One region of the Priestia sp. TSO9 genome, then DNA from elsewhere that is predicted to be linked to it. Evidence: riboswitches for the same ligand, from Rfam matches in the RefSeq annotation. Region 1 holds a riboswitch; the other holds the start of a gene.
The links. A riboswitch is a leader RNA that binds a small molecule or an ion and turns the genes downstream of it on or off. The one in region 1 is predicted to bind S-adenosylmethionine.

Region 1 (4,206 bases):
CCTTGATACAGCACTTTTAAAATTTCAATCTTTTGCTGTTCCCCAATTGAGCAATGCTTTACTTTTTTATGAACATCCACTGAAATTTGATAAGTTTGGGTTAATTGCTGTACATCTGCTTTCGCCTGCTTTCTGTTGAAAAAGAGACCTTTCTTTGGCTCATGCCCCAAGACAATATTTTCAGCCACTGAAAAATGAGGAAAAACCATAAAATGCTGATGCACCATGCCTATTCCGTTTTTAATCGCATCCGCAGGAGATGAAAACGAAACAGATTTCCCGTGCAGCTGAACACTTCCTGAACTCGGCTTTTCCATTCCGTAAAGCATCCTCATCAACGTTGTTTTACCAGCACCGTTTTCTCCGACCAGCGCGTGAACCTCCCCTTTTTTCAGCGTAAGAGACACGTTATCGTTTGCTAAAAATGAACCGTATTTCTTCGTCAAATTCGTTAACTGCAACAGCTCACTCATTCTATTCATTGCTCCTTTCCGCTTTAGGATTTTTTCAAAAATAAGAAAGAGAAGCCAGCCTTACTCGACTTCTCTTTTCAACTCACTTTGCTAACGGATCTTTTACCACGGTTTTTCCATCAATAATTGAATCTTTAATTTCTTTTAATTGATCAATTACATCTTGCCCTACAAAGTCATTAAGAGGCGTCTTGCTGTCTTGAGTCACATACGTTAACCCAACACCTTTTTCTTTCAAGCCGTATGTCACTACGCCTGATTTAAATTTTTTATTTGCCAATGCTTCTACCGTTTCATAAGCAGCCGCATCAGAACCTTTCAACTGCGATAAAACGATATGCTCAGGATCTACTTCCGTACGGTCAATATCTTGGCCAGCCGTATAAAAACCCTTTTCTTTTGCTGCTTCAAATACACCCAAGTCGCCTACCGCTGAAGCTCCGGCGATAAAGTCAGCTCCTTTTGAAGCCTGTAAAATAGCAAGTTCTTTTGCTTTAGCTGGATCAGAGAAGCTTCCAACATAGTTTACTAGAAACTCTGCTTTTGGATTTGTTGATTGTAATCCTTCTTTAAAACTTACCGTCCATTTTTTTAATAATGGAATATCATCAGCTGCAACCATTCCTACTTTATTCGTTTTTGTAACTAATCCTGCCGCTGCTCCTAATAAATATGAAGCTTCTTGTTCACGGAATACAACGCTTCTTACATTTGGTAAATCGACCACTGTATCAATAATCGCAAATTGACGCTGCGGGTTTTCTTGAGCTACTTTTTTCAATGCATCTTCGGATTCAAAAGAAGACGTAATAATCAAATCATAATTTTCTGCTACGGCAGCACGCAAGTTACTTTCAATGGCTGCTTGGTCCGTAGATTCAATTGTCTTTACATCAATGTTGTACTTCTTCCCAGCGCGTTTTGCTCCATCATCCATTTGTTGAAAAAACGGGTTAACTCCAATCTTTTCAGGTAAAACAAGAGCAATTCGCTTCTTTCCTTTCTCTTCACTTCCACTGCTTTTTGTGCTTTTGGACTGACAGCCAGTTACGAGTAGTACAAGCGCAACTGCTAAAATAAGAAATCTCTTCATTTAACTTACTCCCCCTATAATATAAAAAAAGCTCTTCCTTTATATAAAGGAAGAGCTCGTTAACCAAACGTCTCTTCCTCATCTTCAAGAACATACTGTTCTTAAGGATTTGGCACCATTCTGTCATAGACAGCGGTTGCCGGGTTTCACAGGGCCAGTCCCTCCACCTCTCTTGATAAGGAAAACAATAGCTATTTGTTTTATGTAATATAGTCAATATTAATAGTTTTTTAACAATTGTCAATATTATTTTTCTTTTTCACACAAAAAAACTTTAAAAACAGATAGGATTATACGGTTTTAGTCCACTAAAATACAGATCAATCTTCTAAATTAATCATCGTATGCTTTCTAGCAAAGCGCTTACGGTAAGTCAGCTAGTCTTCTAGAAGGGTCATGTGTAGCAGAGCACTTTTATTACATCTCTTTTGTTAATCCACTATCGATTGAAATCACTTTACCAAGAATGTTAGACTTTTCCTGAGTGATGTTTTTTAAGAGGTGTTAACGTTGAAATTGATGAAAGAATTATCTCTAGTAGCTATTGGACTCATTATCGCTTTGGCGGTTTCAAAAATCTTTTTTGATACCCCGACCAATATTGGAATTGTAGTTATTTTTATTACTAGTATGGTCGTAACAGGTATAGCAAGAGCGAAACTAAGATAAGATAACCTAACTAAAAAACACCCCTTTTATTCGCAAGGTGGTGTTTTCTTTTAATGATTTTAGTATGTAGTAATTCTAAGTGAAGGCTTTTACCCTTCTCCATCAATCATCGTATACTTCTTGGCAAAGCGCTTGTAGTAAATTTGCTCATCCTCTTGTCCATCGTTAAAAACAAGTCGGTTATAATCAATATCTTTTTCTTTTAACACATAGCCTTTTTCATTCATCATATGAATATATTCATCTAAATGTCCTTTTTTCACCATATAGTGAAGAGCATCATCTGAATCCGTAGTCTCTGCTACATCTTGACTTCCCACTTCTAATTTGAATACGGCTTTTGCCGTTTGAATGGGACGGTAGTCTCCAAACATCTTTTCCCAGTTTAGTAGCACCAGCGCGCCGAAGATTATGATACCTCCTCCAGCGGCTACGGTTAGTAAGAATCGTTTTGACACTTTTTTCTCTCCCTTACATTCTTTTTCTTCTATTTAATACAACAGATTGCCCTAAACTTGTTTTGACGCCAAGTCCTAGATATACGGCAGCACCTAAAGCAATTGAAATACAAGATGTGCTAATTGCAAGTGAAGATGCAGACAGCTTATTTTCTAAAAAATAGTGAGAAGTATAATTGCCGATAATCACAGCGGCTGACATCACACTTACTAATAAAACAGGTATAAACGCAGCTTGTCCCAGTGATTGAACTCGGTAAGAAATAGATTTTTCAATTAAATAAAAGTTATATATAACCGATACACCATACCCTCCGTAAGTCGCGACAACCGGCCCAATTTCTTTTAAGCTTGAAACCAACAGTACGTTTAATACTATCTTCACAACAATTCCTAAGCCCAAGCCTAAAATTAGCTTCTTTTGTTGATTAATTCCTTGGAGAATTGCGGCTGTTACTGTAAAAAGGGCAAATAAAATGGCAGCAGGCGCGTACCATTGTAAAACAACTCCACCGATTTCAGGACTGCTTTTTGCTCCAAAAATCATCATATATACCGGCTTTCCTAATAAACAAAGCCCCATAGCAGCAGGAAGAGTAAAAAATAACAGCAGCTGCAGCGTTTTTGTAATCTTTCCTTTCACTTCCCGTAAATTTCCTTGCACAAAAGAAGATGTAATGCCCGGAATTAGCGACATGCTGAAGGCAGTCGCTAACGATACCGGCACCATCACCAAAATTTGCGCTAATCCAATGACGGAGTTAATCGTTTCAGCCTTAGCTTGTCCATATCCTATTGATTGAAAAAGCATGTTAATCGTAAACGTATCAATATTTTGATAGATAGGAATAGCTAAACCAACTAATACAAACGGAACAGCGTACGTTACAAGTTCTTTGAACATTGAAGAGAACGGAACGGATTTATTATTCTTTCCGCTGTTCACTTCTTTCATCATCAACCGCTTGCGCTTCAAATAAACCGCTCCAAGAATCCCAATTCCCCCTACGCCTCCAATAAACGCTCCAAACGTACCGATTCCAACAGCTTTTGTCATTGTGCTATGAAAAAGGTGAATAACAGCGTATGCTCCTACTAAAATGAACAACACTCGCACTATTTGTTCAATAATTGTACTTAGCGCGGACGGTCCCATAGACTGGTTACCTTGAAAGTAGCCTCGTAATAGACTCATAGGCGGGATAATAATTAAAGCAAAGCTTACCATTCGGATGACGTACACTACGTCTTTTTGACTATTTCCTGAGGAATCTTTTCCGTTAATAACTAGTTCAGCGAGCCACGGTGCCATCGTATAGAGGACTAAGAAACCTATTATGCCCGTTATCGTCATTAATAGAAGTCCTGCTTTTAACAGATCTTGTCCCGCACGGTAGTTTCCAAGACCGTTATATTTCGATACATACTTCGAAACAGCAAGCGGAAGACCCATTGTCGACAAGCTTAACATCAATGTATATGGACCATATGCATACTTATAAAGTGCATAACC
Region 2 (4,206 bases), on a different contig from region 1:
GGAAATGTGAGTGCTTCATTTAATCAGTTTGCAGAACCCCAAGACGCAGACGCTTCATTTCCAGAAAAGTATATCAGCTTAGGAGAAGAGCTAATTAGAGAGGCAGAAGATGCGCTGCTTCAGTAATTGAAGGAACTATTCTTTTTTTAAACTCTCTAATTTTTTCACAAAAATATGTTCGTACATGACTTGACTAATCAACTCATTTGTTTTAATCATTTCATTCACACCCAAATTTTGTGCATTTTGAATATGCTTTTTTGTTAACAGTTCAACGATGCTGTAAATAGAAGGATTCAATCCTTGCAGAGCGACTAACGTAACAATCGTATTCATGTCTGCATATTCTTCTGTCTTATGCTGATCGGCAGTAATCAGCACTTTTTTTGCGTACCGAGCGTTGGCAAGTTCTAATACTTCATAATGAGAAGGACTTCCTTTAATAAAATGAACGCGATCACAAATCATGGGATTTTTAGTCAGAGAGTCGTCGATAAGAACAATGTCTTCTTTATGAAATGCGTCGCGATAAGACTCTAACACGAGTTTGGCGCGCTCATTCCACCCAACAACGATGAAGTGATCTTTTCCATAAAATTTTAAATTCCCTTCCAAATAAGCGCTCTCAGCGGAAACAGCAATTTTAGAAAGCGTAACAAAATAAGTGGTAATAAATCCTGTTCCGATCAGGACTAAAATAATTGCAGCTAACCTTCCAATCGTAGTGGTCGGAGCAAAATCACCGTACCCTATAGTAGAGATTGTAATAATAACCCACCAAATTCCTTCAAATACATTCCCAAACGTTTGCGGCTCTAGGAAATGTATAAGCATGCCAAAAAGTAGAACAAGGCAGCCGATAATAAAAAGAAGCCGCACTAAAATAGAACGACGGAAAAGTCGAAATAATAGCCATTCCATCATAAAAAAACCTCCAGTAATTAGTCATAGCCACAGTATGACCATTTTTCACTGAAGGTATAAGATATCTTTATCTTTTTACTTCGTAATATTCAATCCATTCTTTGTCTGGACCGTAGAAAAATAAGTATCTTGCTCCATTTGGCAAAGTTACAATGTTTTCTTCCACAAATGAAACGCCTGCTGATTTTAAACGCTCAAACTCCTCTTCAATTCCGTCTACCGCCAGCGCAAAATGATGAACTTTACCTTCGTTAGGTAAGCTTGAGTTATACCCTTGAATTAACTCTACGATTACATTGCCTTCTAAACCTAGAAAAGCTAGCTTCAAAGACGGATCGGTATGTGGTAGTGTTTCGATGAGCTCTAATCCCACTTTTTGCGTATAGAACTCAATAGATTCTTCTATATCCTTTACTTGAACGCCTACATGTTCAAATTTTAAAATTGTCATATGCATCACCCGTATCTATAGTATGTAAAAACTATGAAATATATTAAAGAGAAAGGATATAGAAGTCAAGATAGGGCTGCTTATCAGGAAAGGGCTCTTAAATCATATTTTTGCTGGAGTGAATAGGGTAGAGGCTTCCATCAAGAGCAAACGAAATTTTGCCTGTTTCTTCAGATACAACTAAAATTAGTGCATCCGATTTTTCCGACATTCCAATGGCTGCACGGTGACGTGTTCCCAATTTTTTGGTCGTTGAAATAATAGACGAGAGAGGTAAAACATTAGCAGCTGAGATAAGCTGATTATTTCTAATTAGGACGGCTCCGTCATGTAAGGGGGTCCCTGGGTAGAACAGTGTCTCAACTAGCGTAGCGCTGACAGGAGCTTGAATAGGCATTCCCTTTTGAATAAGAGGGTCTACATTTTGTTCCCGTTCAATGACAATTAAAGCGCCGTGACGTTTCTCAGAAAGGTTATGAATAGCTAAGGACAGAGCAGCATATTCAAATGTATAAGGCGATAGATAATGACGCAAGTAATAAGAGGCGGCCGTAGCTTGAACATCTTGAAATAACCTCCTCATCTCCTCAAAATCACATAGGATACAATGATCACTCGTATCTAAATGTTTGATTAAATTAGAGGCTTCAGTTGAAATTTGCTGTAAATATGTTCGTACATTATTTTTAATTGTATCGTCTAATTGAAAGGATTGTCTCTCCATCTTATATAGCTCCTATCTGTCAGTCAGTGTTATCTGTAATGTGTGCTAATGTGGGTGAATTATCCGTAAAGCTTATAAATCCCTTATTAATTTTATAGAGAGGTGTTGTGTTTTATTTAGGAAGAGAATATAAAAAGTTGAGGGAAAAGAAAGCGTTTTATAAACTGATATGTTCACATTTGGTTTAAATTTACATATGTTGTTTTAAATAAAAGTATAGATATTTCTGTGAATTTAAAGTATAGTTTTCTTATCGGATATATGATTTTTAATGTTGACAAATATTCTAAATATGCTAAAATTTTTAAAAAATGCTTATCAAGAGTGGTGGAGGGATCTGGCCCGCTGAACCCCGGCAACCTGCTTAGCAAGGTGCTAATTCCAGCAAAGTGTGTATCATTTTGAAAGATAAGGTGAAAATTTATTGCCTACCCAGTCTTTCAATATGGAAGACTTTTTATTTTGATATAGCGCAAGCGATAATTTAAGGAGGGACATCAATGACTGTAACCCCCGACTTAAAACAAATCTTTGAGCACGTCGAAGCAAAGTAAGAATTAAATAGTTTCGCTGACTAGACACACTAGAGGCGGTTTTATCCAATTCTAGTGGGTAAAACCGTCTTTTTTTATTGGATAACGCGGATAACTGAGAATTGGAGTGAAGAAAATGGCAGACTTATATACGTACGAAAACTGGAGTGATACATTTCCAGAGTTCGACAGTGAAGATGAAACAAAAGGAGCCCTTTCAGCATTGCAGTGGGCGTATGATACCTACGGAGATTCAATTATTTACGCATCAAGCTTTGGTATTGAAGGGATCGTGTTAATTGATTTAATTTCAAAAGTGAAAAAAGATGCTGAAATTGTCTTTTTAGATACGGGCGTTCATTTTAAAGAAACATATGAAGTGATTGATGCAATTAAAGAACGCTTTCCTGATTTGCGTATTCATATAAAAAAACCGGATTTAACTCTTGCAGAACAAGCTGAGAAACATGGAGATGAGCTTTGGAAGAGTCAGCCTAACCTATGCTGTCAAATTCGAAAAATCATCCCGTTAAGGGAATCACTTGCTCCTTATGATGCGTGGATTTCTGGTTTGAGACGCGAGCAGTCTGAATCTCGTGCCAACACGAATTATTTTAATAAAGATGAGAAATTCAAGAAAGTTAAAGTCTGCCCGTTAATTCATTGGTCTTGGAAAGAAGTTTGGCGCTATGTGTATAAGCATGAGTTACCATATAACAAACTTCATGATCAAGGCTACCCAAGCATCGGCTGTGAGCCTTGTACCGCACCTGCCTACAACGTAGACGATTTACGTTCAGGAAGATGGGCAGGTACACAAAAAGTTGAATGCGGATTACACGAATCTTAAATACGAAAGAGCTGAATAAATGATGCTTTTATATGTTGCCTTTATCATTGCGCTTTTTTTTGCAATGAATATTGGGGCAAGCGGTGCAGCAGCAGCTATGGGCGTTTCATACGGCTCCGGTGCGATTAAAAAGCGAAGAGTAGCCTTGTTCATCTGTGCTGTAGGTATTGTGCTCGGAGCCATTATCGGAGGCGGCGAGGTGGTAAAAACCATCAGTTCAGGTATCATACCTGAAAAATTGCTGTCAGTAGAATTAGTTATTATCATTCTGGCTGCTGCAACGCTGTCACTCTTTTTCGCGAATTTAATTGGTATCCCTCTATCAACAAGTGAAGTAACGGTTGGTTCAGTTGTTGGAGTAGGAGTAGCTTATCAATCTCTGTATGTGGAAAAACTTTTAGTTGTCATGTCTTTTTGGATTATTGTTCCGCTGGTTTCATTTGTCATTGCTTTTTTGATTGGAAAAGTGATAAAACGCAGAGCGCATAAAAAAGAAGCAGAGGGAAAGTGGAAAAGAGTTTTAACGATTTTAGTTATAGCCACGGGATTCTTTGAAGCCTTCTCAGCTGGAATGAATAACGTGGCAAATGCTGTCGGTCCTCTAGTAGGAGCTGGATTAATGGATGCCACAACGGGTGTCATAGCAGGAGGATTGGCTGTGGCGCTCGGAGCTCTTTTACTAGGAGGCCGAGTTATTGAAACAAACGGGAAAAAAATTACTCGC

Region 2: another riboswitch for S-adenosylmethionine. It lies ahead of LJC66_RS24920 (phosphoadenylyl-sulfate reductase); the one in region 1 lies ahead of LJC66_RS19305 (BMP family lipoprotein).

What each region holds. Positions count from the first base shown of each region.
Region 1 is NZ_JAJEKD010000015.1:793,233-797,438, forward strand. It holds gene LJC66_RS19300 (ABC transporter ATP-binding protein) at 1-473, opposite strand, end outside; gene LJC66_RS19305 (BMP family lipoprotein) at 556-1,566, opposite strand; SAM riboswitch class I at 1,642-1,748, opposite strand; gene LJC66_RS19310 (hypothetical protein) at 2,077-2,235, shown strand; gene LJC66_RS19315 (hypothetical protein) at 2,325-2,693, opposite strand; gene LJC66_RS19320 (putative polysaccharide biosynthesis protein) at 2,707-4,206, opposite strand, start outside.
Region 2 is NZ_JAJEKD010000016.1:7,835-12,040, reverse strand. It holds gene LJC66_RS24940 (YugN-like family protein) at 1-126, shown strand, start outside; gene LJC66_RS24935 (potassium channel family protein) at 136-924, opposite strand; gene LJC66_RS24930 (VOC family protein) at 992-1,375, opposite strand; gene cdaS (sporulation-specific diadenylate cyclase CdaS) at 1,473-2,099, opposite strand; SAM riboswitch class I at 2,412-2,514, shown strand; gene LJC66_RS24920 (phosphoadenylyl-sulfate reductase) at 2,769-3,482, shown strand; gene LJC66_RS24915 (sulfate permease) at 3,502-4,206, shown strand, end outside.